2 regions of the Streptococcus hongkongensis genome follow, and region 1 is predicted to be linked to the other one. Evidence: predicted binding sites of a transcription regulator. Region 1 holds the regulator's gene; the other holds the start of a gene.
The links. The regulator HrcA, encoded in region 1, represses chaperone genes, less so after heat shock. The targets are predictions, from matches to a motif close to TTAGCACTCNNNNNNNNNGAGTGCTAA.
Positions count from the first base shown of each region.

Region 2: the regulator HrcA is predicted to act here: its motif matches at 1,946-1,972, upstream of groES (co-chaperone GroES).

Region 1 covers NZ_JBRUGD010000005.1:135,150-143,012, reverse strand. The annotation lists gene dnaJ (molecular chaperone DnaJ) at 1-652, opposite strand, end outside; gene dnaK (molecular chaperone DnaK) at 1,127-2,956, opposite strand; gene grpE (nucleotide exchange factor GrpE) at 3,255-3,818, opposite strand; gene hrcA (heat-inducible transcriptional repressor HrcA) at 3,845-4,885, opposite strand; gene ACVRZD_RS04575 (glucosaminidase domain-containing protein) at 5,019-5,603, opposite strand; gene ACVRZD_RS04570 (M15 family metallopeptidase) at 5,600-6,352, opposite strand; gene ACVRZD_RS04565 (histidine phosphatase family protein) at 6,342-7,049, opposite strand; gene ACVRZD_RS04560 (PFL family protein) at 7,179-7,863, opposite strand, start outside.
Region 2 covers NZ_JBRUGD010000014.1:53,847-61,709, forward strand. The annotation lists gene groL (chaperonin GroEL) at 1-1,589, opposite strand, end outside; gene groES (co-chaperone GroES) at 1,628-1,915, opposite strand; gene ACVRZD_RS08925 (ATP-dependent Clp protease ATP-binding subunit) at 2,118-4,562, opposite strand; gene ACVRZD_RS08930 (CtsR family transcriptional regulator) at 4,555-5,022, opposite strand; gene ACVRZD_RS08935 (cold-shock protein) at 5,192-5,392, opposite strand; gene ACVRZD_RS08940 (hypothetical protein) at 5,706-5,978, shown strand; gene ACVRZD_RS08945 (cation:proton antiporter) at 5,980-7,863, shown strand, end outside.

The DNA.
Region 1 (7,863 bases):
TTTTAACAGATACTTTGTGTGTTTCTTTTTCATGACCACTTCCATGACAAGTATGACACGGTTCTTTGATTTCTTTACCTGTTCCGTAGCAGACATCACAAGTCACTTGACGACGCATCATGCCGAGTGGTGTTTGGGTATCAACATTGATCACGCCTGCACCATGGCATCGACCACAGGTTACAGGACTTGTACCTGGTTTGGCACCAGAACCATTACATGTTGAACAGCTTGATTCACGGTTATAAGTAACCTCTTTTTCAGTACCAAAAACAGCTTCTTCGAAACTTAAATTGACGCGATATTGTAAGTCATCACCCTGACGAGGAGCATTCGGATTACGCATGCCACCGCCACCGCCGAAAAAGCTTGAGAAGATGTCTTCAAAGCCACCAAAGCCAGCCCCATCAAATCCACCACCGAAGCCACCTTGTCCACCTGCCGCACCATATTGATCATAGGCAGCACGTTTTTGTGAATCACTTAAGGTTTCATATGCTTCTTGAACATCTTTGTATTTTTGTTCAGCGCCAGCTTCCTTATTAATATCTGGATGGTATTTTTTAGACAGTTTACGGTATGCTTTTTTTATCTCGTCTGAAGCTGCGTCTTTGGTTACCCCTAGACGTTCATAAAATTCAGTATTATTCATATATTTTAAATAGTAAGCCATTAAACGACTCAAAGAAAATTAAGGCCATCCAGTTAAGATAGAACACTATCCAGGAGATATTTTTCTTTTTCATCGGGTCTTAAGCATAGCAGTTCTACTTATATTTTACTAAGTAGAATTCTCGCCCTAACAACTTAATTCAATTCCTCTCTACGTATTAGACTAATTACTTCACTGTTACAAAACAATTGACTGTCTTTTTATTATGATTGACAAGAAATCTCATTATGATAGAAAGATTTCTTTTTATTACTTATAGATAGCCAAAACAGACGGGGCGAGGCGCCCCGCCTTTTTGGAATGCTACTTTAGTAGAAGTGGAGACTATTTTGTTGCCACTCAGAAACCCCCATTCACTTCCTGTTTCTAAGCTCGTGGGATAAAACAGTCCACTGAGTTGCCTCTCGCTTTTTGTTTCTAAGCTCGTGGGATAAAACAGTCCACAGGACTGTTTTATTTCTCCGTGAATTCTCCATCTACAACATCGTCACCAGCTGATGCCTTATCTGCTGATTGAGCACCTTCAGCGCCTTGTGTTGCTTGTTGTGCTGCAGCAGCTTGTTCATACATTTTAACTGCTAACGCTTGAGCTTTTTCATTCAATGCTTCAAGTTTAGCTTTCATGTCTTCAAGATTACCAGATTCTTGAGCAGCCTTTAAGTCATCAAGTGCTGATTGAGCAGCATCATGTTCTGTATCGAAGCCTTTGCCTTCTGTTTCTTTAATTGTTTTTTCAGTTGCGAAGATAGCTTGGTCAACTTCGTTCTTAAGGTCAACTTCTTCTTTACGTTTTGCATCTGCTTCTGCATTTGCTTCTGCATCTTTCATCATACGATCGATTTCATCTTCACTTAAACCATCATTTGATTTAATAACGATATGTTGTTCTTTTTGAGTACCAAGGTCTTTAGCTTTAACAGAAACAATACCATTTTTGTCAATATCAAAAGTTACTTCAATTTGAGGGATTCCACGAGGTGCAGCTGGAATATCAGTCAATTGGAAACGACCAAGAGTTTTGTTATCTGCTGCCATTGGGCGTTCACCCTGAAGCACATGGATATCAACAGCTGGTTGATTATCTGCTGCTGTTGAGAAAACTTGTGATTTTGATGTAGGGATTGTTGTATTACGGTCGATTAATTTAGTGAATACACCACCCATAGTCTCAATACCAAGTGATAATGGCGTTACGTCTAAAAGAACAACATCTTTAACATCACCAGTGATAACACCACCTTGAATTGCAGCACCCATTGCTACAACTTCATCTGGGTTAACTGATTTATTTGGTTCTTTACCAGTTTCAGATTTAACAGCTTCAACAACAGCTGGGATACGAGTCGATCCACCAACTAAGATAACTTCATCAATTTCTGATAATGAAAGACCTGCATCTGACAATGCGCGACGAACTGGTGTTTTAGTACGTTCTACTAAGTCACGAGTAAGATCATCAAACTTCGCACGAGATAGGCTCATTTCTAAGTGAAGTGGGCCAGCGCTGCCAGCAGTAATAAACGGTAAGCTGATTTGTGTTTGAGTAACACCTGAAAGATCTTTTTTAGCTTTTTCAGCAGCATCTTTCAAACGTTGCAATGCCATTTTATCTTGTGACAAATCAATGCCATTTTCTTTTTTGAATTCTTCAACTAAGAAATCAATAATTTTTTGGTCAAAGTCATCCCCACCAAGTTTGTTATCACCTGCAGTAGCAAGTACATCAAAGACACCATCACCTAATTCAAGAATTGATACGTCAAACGTACCCCCACCAAGGTCAAATACCAAGATTTTTTCTTCTTTATCAGTTTTATCCATACCATAAGCTAAAGCTGCTGCTGTAGGTTCATTGACAATACGTTCAACTTCTAAACCAGCAATTTTCCCAGCATCTTTAGTTGCTTGACGTTGGGCATCGTTAAAGTAAGCAGGTACAGTGATAACGGCTTTTTCTACCTTTTCACCAAGATAGTCTTCAGCATAACCTTTAAGGTATTGAAGAATCATTGCTGAAATTTCTTGTGGAGTGTATTCTTTACCATTAGCAGAAACTTTTTCAGAAGTACCCATTTTAGATTTAATAGAGATTACTGTTTCTGGGTTAGTTACTGCTTGACGTTTTGCAGCATCACCAACGATGATTTCACCATTTTTGAATGATACTACTGAAGGAGTTGTACGATTTCCTTCTGGGTTAGCAATAATTTTTGATTCCGTTCCTTCGAGAACTGCTACAGCTGAGTTAGTTGTACCTAAGTCAATACCAATAATTTTAGACATAATATAAGATACCAAGAACGTTGAAATAGTCCAGTGGACTATTTCAATCTGGAGATAAGAAAAGCGAAGCTTTTGACATCAACGATTGAACACGTTCAATTCCTTTCAAATTTTAAAGTTCGTTTATTAATTTATTTAGAGTCTAGTTTAACGACTTGGCGGTCGAAATAATAATTTAGATTTAATTTAGTTGAACACGGGCTAAAATCTTAGTGAAAAAGATAAATCGTTTCGAAATTCAGAATTGTCTACCGATTTCCTATTTTCATACAGATTTCTAACGCCCTTTGTATCCTAGTTAGTTGTAAACCACTACCATGGCCGGTCTTAACAAGCGTTCATGAAGTTTGTAGCCTTTTTGGAAGACTTGTGCAATTGAATCAGCTGGGTGTTCATCATCAGCTGGCATCGTTTGAATAGCCATATGTAGGTTGTGATCAAATGTTTCAACAGCAACTTCTTCAATCCCCTCTTCTTTAAGAGCTTGAAGTAAACTTTCTTGAACCATTTCTAAACCTTTTTTAACATCATCTGTTAAGCCTTCAACAGCTAAAGCACGTTCTAAGTTATCTAAACTTGGCAAGATTTTTTTAGCTAAATCCTGTGAACGATATCGTTGAATCGTTTGACGCTCTTCAGTAGCACGGCGTTGGATATTTTGCATTTCAGCATGTGCACGAAGATACTTATTCTCAAATTCTTCAGACCGTTCCATAGCTAAGTCAAGCTCGCTTTTTTCAGGAACTTTTTCTTCTGCAACATCTTCAACTGACTCATCAGATGCAACAACTTCCTCAGTCACTTGATCTAAGTCTTCATTGATTTCTTCTTGTTTGACATCATCATTTTTGTGTTTCGACAAGTCACATACCTCTTTTCATTTTTCTATTAAAATTCATTTACTTCATAGTGGTTACTATTGAGATAACGATAGTAATCTCGCAACTTCATGGCTAAGATACGACCAACGACATTGATTAAGCTAACATTGCGTCGATAATTCATGTCAATTGGACCAATCAAACTCAGTAAGCCAAACCCTCTATAAGGAATTAAGAATTTGTAAGTTAGTAAACTTAAATCAGATAAGGCCGGCTCACAACTATCAGCAACTTGAACCGTTGCCATTTCATTTTCCGCCATCCCTTGCCTAATTGACAGTGCCAAAGCTTGCTCACTATCTAAAAATTGATAAGTTTCAATCCCTGCGTATTCTAAAGCATTGACCTTTCCTGAAACAAAAATAGTTTCCCGAAAAAGACTACTGAAAATATAATCAAACAAGTCTGAAACATTATCCGTAATCGCGAAATATTTCTGTAGAACTTGAGGAATCTCTGTCCTTAACTTGTAGTGAACATCCAACAATTCCCTACCTGTCAACCTTTCATCCACAATCTCTTTGAGTTTGAACAAATCACGTGCCAAGAAATTTTTAGGAATGGCAAATTGAACAGTCAAGGGCTTTGAATCATCTAAGTTTAAAACAGCCAAAGCATCATGCGTCGATAGTTGAACGATATCAAAGCCCGTCAACTTTTGCCTTGCTGGCTCAACATCAAGAATGGCTACGCTGTAACCTGTAATATCAGCTAAAACTTGACTGGCTTTTTTTAAGATATCCTCTAAATTGAAAGCTTCGAAATCAAAAGCTTTAACCATTTGATAAACATCACGTTCATCAATGCTATCAAGACTCAAAGAATGCTCTACAAAATATTTAAAGCCGGCTGGACTTGGCATGCGTCCGCTAGAAGTATGAGCTTTTTCAAGTAGCCCCATTTTTTCCAGTTTAGCCATCTCGTTTCGAATAGTTGCACTACTTGATTCGATACTGGCTTGGAGAGCCTTAGACCCAACAGGTTCATGTGTTTGAGTAAAGAGGTCAACAATTAAATTTAAAATGTCATTTTGACGTTCTGTTATCATTAACACTCCCCCTTTTTACTTTAGCACTCTACCAGTTAGACTGCTAACTTATATTTCCATTATACTCCTAAAAAGAACCTTGTCAAGAGAAAAGCATAAAAAATTAGCACTCTTTTTTTAGAGTGCTAATGACTTAATCATATTGCGTTAAATTCTTATCTTCAATGACTTTTATAAGCTTTGTCGGATAATTTTTATCATAAGAATAGATATATTTCCCTAGTGACTCTGCTGGTGCCTTATAGCCTTCTTGCGTAGCTAACTGATGATACAATTGTTTATCCCAAATTGTACCTTGTCGAAGACAAGCAAAATAATCAGCAATAGAGGCTTCCCAATTTGGATAAGAGCTAAATTTTAATCTTGTATTATTTGGATTAGTTAAGATAGGCTTTGTTGACTCTAAAATAACATAGTTATCACCCGGTTTTGCAAGCATGGAAAATAAATTATGATACTTGGCCGCCAAAATACTTTGCCCATTTTGACTATCTATTACAATTTGACCAATCACAATAGAGGGTCTAATGCCGTATATTTTCGCATAAGGTTTCACCCTCTTTGCAATGTCATCAATAAAACCTTTTTCAGAATAAGGAACAGTGACTAGCTGACTAGCATTTGGTGTTTTAGCATGTAACAACAAGGGTGTGACGATTGCAAAAACAAAGAAAAATAACAGGAGTAAAAATGTATTTAATGTTAATCGCGATCTCATTGATTCTCCTTTAGTAAGGCAATATATTCTTCTAGCGTCAGCTTATGCTCAGACATGTACTTAGCGGAAGCTTTTCCCACATAACGATAGTGCCAATCTTCATACCCAACTCCAGTAATCTTTTCCTTGTCTTCAGGGAATCGTAAGACAAAACCATAATCAGCAGCTAGTGCAACAATTTGTTTGACCGTTTCAACATGGCTCTGATTCAAGTAGTTAGAGGTTCCCATGTCCATCGCTAAGCCAGTCACATGTTCACTAGCCCCTGCTGGTTGGGAATAGGTTTGAACTAATTTTTCAGCTTCAGCATCCGTCAAACTAGGATTATTGGCCTTTTCCTGATCAATATAAGACTGAAACAGTTGGGCTTGCGTCTCTACACTACGGTAACCCGAGATGAGATGTTCTTCGGGGTCAATGGCTTGCGCAGCTGCTAAAAATCCTGCTGCAGCGTCAACAATACGAGCATCTAGTTGGATCCCATTTAAGTCAGCTAAAGTTGGATTCAATTCTTGTGTAGGATGATCTCTATTTACCAAAATGAGTTCCCAATCTTTTGTTGATACCTTAGGTAGCCCAGTAATTTTCTTTTTGGTTGTTGTATGTTTTTTATCCTTGGTTAAATTAACTTTATCTTGCCTGACTGTCTGACTTGGATTATCCTCTCGGATAAGCACATAAAGTCCAAAGAAAAAGACGAAAACAACCAAAACTTTTCCTAAAAAAATAATAATTTTTCTATTTTTCATGACATTCTTCTTCAATCATTTGGCGACCACGTAGACGGTAGGACATATCACCAACGGTTTCAATAGTGAATTTACCATCTTCGAAGTCAACTACTGTAATACTTCCATTATCAATGTATTGTTTTTTACGACTTGGATCAATTAACCACATGAAAGTCCCAATAGTCATTCCGTGACTCACAACAATGGCATTACCTCCACCACTATTTTGAATAGATAAAGCGATAGCTTCAAAACCATCATAAATCCGTTTACGCAATATTTCCCAAGGCTCTGCCCAATTAGCAGTATCTACTTCAACAATACTTTGTGCCAATTCAGAATAAGGAACTTCTGACATATTTTCTTTACCTTCAAAGGCTTTTGTTCTAGGAAGGACACCTAAAAATAACTCCGAGTCATAGGCGCCATCTAAACTACCAAAGCACCATTCACGGATTCGTTTATCTCTAGTATAAGGTAGGAACTCATTTTCTGACTCACGTAAAACAATTTCCATGGTTTGCATGGTTCTGCCAGAGTCACTTGAAAATGCTGCTTGAAAAGGGATTGCGGCATCCTTTAAACCTAATCCTAATTCTCTGATGCCCTCTTCACCTTTTTTAGTTAAGGGTGTATCACTCCAACCTTGGGCACGACCTATTGTATTAAACATTGTTTTCCCGTGACGCGCAATATATAATCTTGTCTTTGTCATAGTAACCTCCAGATTCTCTTTAATATTATAGCATTAAATAGGCTTTCAGCCAATCTTAGACAATTAATCGATGGGCATTAAAAACCAAGAGGCTGACAAAAACACCTGCTAAAAAGCAAGTGTTTCTTCTTAATTCTTAAAGCTATGGATTGGCGCAGGGATTTGTCCACCACGCGCAATAAAGTCTGCTGATGAGTTTTTATTGACTGATATGACTGGTGCAGTTCCAAGTAAGCCACCAAATTCAATCATTTGGCCAACTTTACCTTTTGGAATAATCCTAACTGCTGTTGTTTTTTGATTAATGACACCAATAGCTGCTTCATCAGCAATCATGGCAGCAATGGTTTCATATGGGGTATCGTCAGGAATAGCAATCATATCCAGACCTACTGAACAAATCGCCGTCATGGCTTCTAATTTTTCTAGGTTCAGAGATCCATTCTGAACAGCCGCAATCATCCCCTCATCCTCTGAGACTGGTATGAAGGCACCTGACAGTCCTCCAACTTGGTTGCAGGCCATTACGCCACCTTTTTTCACAGCGTCATTTAAGAGGGCTAGCGCAGCAGTTGTCCCATGAGTCCCTACCATTTCAAGACCCATCTCTTCGAGCACGCGCGCCACAGAGTCACCAACAGCCGGAGTCGGAGCTAAGGACAAATCAACAATCCCGAACTTAACGCCTAGACGCTCACTAGCCATTTGCCCAACCAATTGACCAATCCGAGTAATTTTGAAAGCCGTCTTCTTAACGGTTTCAGCGAGAACGTCAAAGCTTTCGCCTCTCACTTTTTCAAGAGCACGTTTGACA
Region 2 (7,863 bases), on a different contig from region 1:
GGCATAGCTGGTGCTGAAGGTTCTGGTTTAGTTGCCACAACAGCTTCTGTAGTAAGAATTAAACTAGCCACCGATGCTGCATTTTGCAAGGCAGAACGCGTCACTTTAACGGGATCGATAATTCCAGTTTCAATCATATCAACCCATTCGCCATTAGCCGCATTGAAGCCTGTTCCTTTTGAACTGTTTTTCAAACGATCAATGATAACTGACCCTTCATAACCTGCATTGTAGGCAATTTGTCTTACAGGCTCTTCGAGGGCACGCAGAACAATGTTACGTCCTGTCGCCTTATCTCCTTCAAGTTCAAGAGCTTGAACTTTCTCGATGACTGAAATCAAGGCAGTTCCCCCACCTGCAACGATACCCTCTTCAACAGCAGCGCGAGTTGCGTTGAGGGCATCTTCAATACGTAATTTCATTTCTTTTAATTCAGTTTCTGTCGCAGCACCAACCTTGATAACGGCAACACCACCAGCTAACTTAGCCAGACGTTCTTGCAATTTCTCACGGTCAAAGTCAGATGTTGTTGTCTCTAACTGAGATTTAATTAGGCCTACACGGTTGGCAATCGCTTCCGCACTGCCTGATCCCTCAACGATTACTGTTGAATCTTTATCCACAGAAATCTTAGCTGCTTGGCCTAGCGCAGCCATTGTAGCATCTTTAAGCTCTAAACCAAGATCTTCAGTAATCACAGTTCCACCTGTTAGAATAGCAATGTCTTCTAGCATAGCTTTGCGACGGTCTCCAAAGCCTGGTGCTTTTACCGCAACAACATTAAATGTTCCACGAATTTTATTTAATACTAATGTTGGTAGGGCTTCACCATCAACATCATCAGCAATAATCAATAGTGGACGATTTGTTTTCAAGACTTCTTCTAAGAGTGGAAGAATTTCTTGGATATTTGATACTTTTTTGTCAGTGACTAAAATAAATGGATTTTCAAGGTCGGCAACCATCTTCTCATTGTCTGTTACCATGTATTGAGAAAGGTAGCCACGGTCAAACTGCATCCCTTCAACCACTTCTAATTCTGTTTCCATCCCACGTGATTCTTCAATGGTGATGACACCATCATTGCCAACACGTTCCATGGCTTCAGAAATGTACTCACCAACTTTTTCTGAGCGTGAAGAAACAGCTGCAACTTGCGCAATAGCTTCTTTACCAGTAACAGGTTGCGCAATAGCTTTTAATTCTTCAACAGCTGTTGCTGCAGCTAATTCAATGCCTCGACGAATGCCAATTGGGTTAGCACCGGCAGTCACATTTTTAAGTCCTTCACGAACAATAGCTTGTGTCAATACAGTAGCTGTAGTTGTTCCGTCACCTGCAATATCATTTGTTTTTGAAGCAACTTCAGAAACCAATTTAGCTCCCATATTTTCAAAGTGATCTTCTAACTCTATTTCTTTTGCAATAGTCACTCCATCATTAGTAATTAATGGTGAGCCAAATGCTTTTTCAAGAACAACATTACGTCCTTTGGGGCCTAAGGTAACTTTAACAGTATCTGCTAAAATATCGACACCACGTACCATTGCTGCACGCGCATCTGCTGAGAATTTAATATCTTTTGACATATCTATCCTTCCTTCTATTTCTATCGTTATTAAACTGATTAATCAATAATAGCTAAAATGTCTGATTCACGAATGACTGTCACAGTCTCATCATCTATTGTGACATCTAAACCAGGATCATTTGCAACCAATACCATGTCACCAACTTTAACAGCTGGTGGTACAAGTTCACCTGTAATTGTTCGTAACCCTGTTTCGCTAACAGCAAGAACTGTCGCTTTTCTGGTAGTCTCTTTATGAGCCCCTGCCAAAACAAAGCCACTAACCGTTTGCTCTTTTTCCTCTTCAAGTTTGACGACCACACGATCTCCTAAAGGTTTTAACATTTATATGCCTCCTATTATTGTCTGAATTTATTAGCACTCTTGTCATAACAGTGCTAACTTACTCTCTTATTTTATCACTTGGTCAAAAATAGTCAAGAAAAAAAGATTCCTTTTATACCTGAAATACATCTCTCATTCAAACATAAATCCTGTTAATCTTAGAAAAAAACAAAAGCTGAGAATATCATCTCAACTTAGCTAGTTATACAATTTCAAATTTAAGTTTCCCATAGGACATGCCAATTTTCAACTCATGTCCGCTTGACAAGTCATCAGAAAGAATTAATTCTGACAACTTATCTTCGATGTGGGTTTGAATTGTTCTGCGGAGTGGTCTTGCCCCCATTTCCACATCATAACCTTCCTCTGAAAGATAGTTGAGGGCTGATGGTTGGATTTTCAGACTAATTCCTTTTTCCGCCAAATTATCATGCAATGGTTTAAGCATAATCATGACTACTTGTCTCATATCCTCCTTGCTGAGGCTATGGAAGACCACCTTCTCGTCAATCCGGTTAATAAATTCTGGTCTGTAGGATTTTTTCAACTCTTCCAAAATGCGTTTTTCCATGGCTTGGTGGTCTTGACTAAAGTCTTTAGCCCCAAAACCAACAGTTTTATCATCACGAAGAGCTGTTGCTCCCAAGTTACTAGTCATAATAATGATCGTGTTTGAGAAGTCAACGCGGCGACCACGACTGTCTGTTAATATCCCATCGTCTAAAACCTGCAATAGAACATTAAAGATATCTGGGTGGGCTTTTTCGACTTCGTCAAATAGTAGAACAGAATAAGGTTTATTTCTAACTTTCTCTGTCAGTTCGCCACCTTCTTCATAGCCGACATAGCCAGGAGGTGCCCCATTTAATCGACTAGCCGCAAATTTTTCCATATACTCTGACATGTCGAATCGGATTAGTGCTGATTCATCATCAAAAAGGACTTCTGCTAAAGCTTTTGCTAATTCTGTTTTACCAACACCCGTTGGCCCTAAGAACATAAAGGAACCGATTGGTCGTCTTCCAGTTCTAATACCTGATTGGTTACGACGAATAGCTCTTGAGATAGCTGAAACAGCATCTTCTTGACCGATCACGCGCTTATGCAATTCTTTTTCCAAGTTAAGGTACTTTTTGCTATCGGCCTGTGTCAACTTTTCAACTGGAATACCGGATAGTTTGCTTAGAGTGGACATGATATCGTCTTCAGTGACAGGAGTTGGTTTTATTGTTTTATTTTTCTGGGATGATTTCAGTAACTTGGACACCTTTTTAAAGTCTTTGTCCAAAATTGCTTGGTCAATCGCTGATAAGATTGAAGGTCGCTCTTTTTTAACCAATCCTTGCACAGTTGCACTAGCTTCATCTAATAAATCAATGGCAGAATCCGGGAGATTTTTGCTAGTAAGATAGCGATGAGCTACCTTAACAGCTGTTTTAACAGCTTGGTCAGAAATTGTAACGTTATGGAAGTTTTCATAAGAAGCTTTCAGTCCCAGTAAAATCTGATAGGCATCTTCCAAATTTGGTTCTTCAATCAGCACTTTAGCAAAGCGACGTGACAAAGCGGCATCTTTTTCAATATGCTTTTGGTACTCTTCTTGTGTCGTTGCCCCAACCATATGTAGTGTTCCACGTGATAAGGCAGGTTTTAAAATATTAGCTGCATCTAATGTACTATCAATGCCACTGCCTGACCCCATAATTGTATGGAGTTCATCGACAAAAAGAATGATTTTCCCATCACTTTCAATATCATCAATGATTTGATTCATTCGTTCCTCGAAATCCCCACGGAAACGCGTTCCAGCAACAACACTCATCATATCAAGTTCTAAAACACGCATATCTTGCAGTTCATAAGGAATAGAACCATTGGCAATACGTTGTGCTAAGCCATAAGCAAGAGCTGTCTTACCGACACCAGCATCCCCTACTAAAACAGGATTGTTCTTGGTTTTCCGACTCAGAACTTGAATCATGCGGGTAATTTCTTTATCTCTACCAATCACTGGTTCAAGTAATCCTTGACTTGCCATTTCTGTTAAGTCTCTGGTAAAATCTGACAAATCACCAGCTGTACTAGCAGGCTTCATCATATCTGAGAAAGTTCCCGCACCTTTAGCTTTTTTAGGTTTACGTAACTCATGAATAGCCTTAATCGTTTCTTTACTGTAAGCCGCATGAATTTCCACTGCTTTTCGAAGATCGGCCAGTTTGGGTTGTCCTTGTCCGTCATCTTTTATTTTATAACCAGCCATTTCAAGCAGACGAACCGCCATAATGTCTGGATTGAGCAAGATGGCAAAGAGAACGTGTTCTGAACCAACTTCTGACGCATTAGTAACCAATCTAATCATCTCAGCAAACTTTAAAATATTAGAGAGTGTCTTTGACTGAGCTAACAGATTAAGCTCTTTAATATCATCTTGAGGGCTTTTACCAAGAGCTAAAATAGCTGCTGCTTCATATTCTTCATCTGCAATTTTACTATTAAATTCATTGAAAACTAATCCGGCAAGAGAATCTTCAACTTTTACCATGGCTAATAAGAGATGCCAGGTCTCCAAATGGGAACTGCCAAAACGTGTAGCTTGGTATTGTGCCTGCTTAAATATCTCTTGCATTTTTAGTGAATACTCAATCATTAATGCTTCCCTTTCTGTCAATACGTCGTAACAAACGATACAACATGCGTGCTCGAATACTTGAAGCATCCTCACCCAAAACATCATCTGTTGCCATAGCAAGAATGATATTCCCTTCTCGCTCTGTGACCAGTTTTTCGTCAAATAATAGTTGAATGGTATCAGTAAAAGCCTGCTGACTCACACGATCCCCCAATGTAGCATGCATTGAGCCAATCAACTGATGCTTATCTGAAAAATGAACCTTTGCAATCCGGATATAGCCACCGCCGCCTCGTTTGCTTTCTACTTCATAACCACGACTTTCTGTAAAGCGTGTTTTAATGACATAGTTAATTTGACTAGGAACAACTTGGAAAGAGTCTGCCAATAATGAACGCTTAATCTCAGCAATTCCTGAGTGTGCCAGAAGTCCTTTGATATATTCTTCAATGCTGTCTGATGTGTTTTTGTTTGGCATAATCTCACTCCTTTAATTCATCATTAATTAGTAGTTCCTGATTTTTGACTAAAACTGACTTTTATTATAACAAAATGCTCTCTGTTAATGCAAATGGAAATATCTAGTAGGGCTAACAAAAAATGAGTACCAAAAGGTACTCATCCATTTATACATGGTTAATTGTAAATTACAATTTAACGATGTTTACTGCTTGAGGGCCACGTTGACCTTCTTCAACATCAAATTCTACTTTTTGTCCTTCATCTAAAGATTTAAAACCATTAGATTGGATTGCTGAGAAATGTGCGAAGACATCTTGACCATTTTCAGTTGAAATAAAACCGAAACCCTTTTCAGCATTAAACCATTTAACTGTACCTTGTGCCATAATCATCTACTTCCTTTCTATAAAACTTTTTGTAAAAATAGAGAGAAACGATGATGTGGAACACATATACTAACTCACAAACTAATTTACTAGTCAAGTGTAACAAACTGGTATAGCAAAGTCAAGGCAAAACATTAAAAGCCTTTTAAAAAAAGATTAGATAGTAAGCGCTTTTCTTATATAATAGAGTTTTTCCTTGAGTTAATTTATTTTCTGAGCTAAAATGTGTCATAAAGGGATTATCTGTGTTTTATCCAAAATAATCAATCATATTAAAATTAGGGAATTTGAGTCTGATTCCCAAGGAGAAGAAATGCTGACTGAGTCAACTATTGTAAGTCGTGTTCAAGAAATGCGCCAAAAATACCTTTACGATAAATTGGATACTGCTAACTGCAGAGATTTCACTTGTAAAGATCTTAAAAAAGCTAAAAAGATTAAGAAAAAACTGATTGGCCTAGAAAAAGAAAGATGTCACCGTCTTATTGAGCATCAAGACATCACTCGCATAGATCAAAAAATCGCTTTATTAAAAGAAGAGTTTCAACAAGAAAACAAAATAAAGCAAGATCAGGACAAACTGTAATATGTCTATTCCTATACTGGTCATAAGCTTTCTTCTTTCTCTTATATTATCAAACGTTATTAATCGGATTTTTCCACAAATCCCACTTCCCGCCATTCAGCTCTTTTTTGGAATTCTGTATGGCATTTTTAATAAAGGACAGCAATTAATCATTGATCCGGAACTCTTCCTAGCTTTCGTTATTGCCCCCTTAAACTTCCGTGAGGGGCAAGAAAGTGATGTCAAGAGTTTCATCCGATCACGTGGTCTTGTCCTTTACCTCATTTTACCTGCTGTCATGATTTCCACTATCATCATGGGAATTAGCATTAAAACCTTGTTGCCTGTTGAGTTGCCACTTGCCTTATGTTTCGCCATGGGAGCTGCTTTGGCACCAACAGATGCCGTAGCTTTTTTGTCCTTAGCCAAACGCTTCCAGTTTCCTAATCGACTCAAAAGCACCCTCACTTCTGAAGGCTTATTGAATGACGCTAGTGCCCTTGTTGCCTTTCAATTTGCACTTACAGCCTTAGTGACAGGTTATTTTTCCCTTGCCGATGCAAGTTTGAAGCTTCTAATTGCAATCATCGGTGGCATAGCTATCGGATTACTCTTTGCACTTCTCAACAGAATCTTTCTGTCTGTGCTTGAAAAATTTGATGCTGCTGATGTAACTGGTGCACTACTGTTAGAATTAACACTTCCTTTTGTTGTCTATTTCATTGCTCATCTACTACATGTTTCAGGTATCATCGCTGTAGTTATTGCTGGAGTCATGCAAGCAAACCGCATCAAAAAAGTAACCCTCTTTGATGCTCAAGTTGACCGGGTCACCAATATTATTTGGGAAACGATTAATTTTATGCTCAATGGATTAGTCTTTATCATCTTCGGTGTTGAATTAACTCAATTTACTGGTCCCCTATTAGCCAGTCCAAGTTATAGCAATGTCTATCTATTCTTCATTGTCATTGTCTTGACTACTCTGCTATTTTTCCTCAGGTACGTAACCCTCGTTATTTACTACTTTTTTAGAAGTCGCAAGTATCATAAGCCTTTTAAAAAATATTTACATACTGTAAATCTTCTAACCTTTTCTGGTGTTAAAGGTAGTGTCTCTTTAGCTATTATTCTATTAATACCCCAAATTGATACTTTCAAGAACTCTATGACCTTATTCACAGTTGGTGCAGTTACACTTCTCAGTTTCCTAACTGGTCTTGTTATATTGCCTCGCTTGGCTCCAATCGCACGGTCTTCGGAAAATTATCTCACTAAAATTGAAATTTTAACAACAGTCGTCAGAAAATTGGAAGCTGAGAGTCAAAAATCCCCAGCTAATCAAGCCGGACTCTATTATGTTCTTGATGCCTATAATCGACGTATTGAGAATTTAATTTTAGATCAGGAACCGAAACATGTTAAAGAAGAATTAGCCGAATTACAACTCATGATTCTATCAATTGAGAGTGAAGGCCTAGAACACGCTTTTCGTCATAAAGACATTTCCATTTTTGAGTATCGCATTTATCAGACCTATTTGAAAACAATGGAACGTCAAGTTAATAGAAGTTTTATTTCAAGTTTCAATTACTCCATTACCATCTTCCTTCGTGTTATCCGACATGTCATTCATGAAATGTGGTCTGTGAGCGGAAATTTAAAATCAAATCTGATGAATTTTCAGCGGAGCAAGGTTCGCTTAACTGATGAAAATCGTGATCACTTGACTGAAATGTATTTAGTTAATACCGAACTTATCCTAGACTCATTAGAAGACTTAGAAGGTTTTTATAATTCATCACTTGTTAACTTCTTACAGAACCAACGTATACAAAGTGCTGAATTAATAAAATCAGGTCTATTTGTCGAACGGGTTATCGCCAATTTTATCCCAGATTCAAGT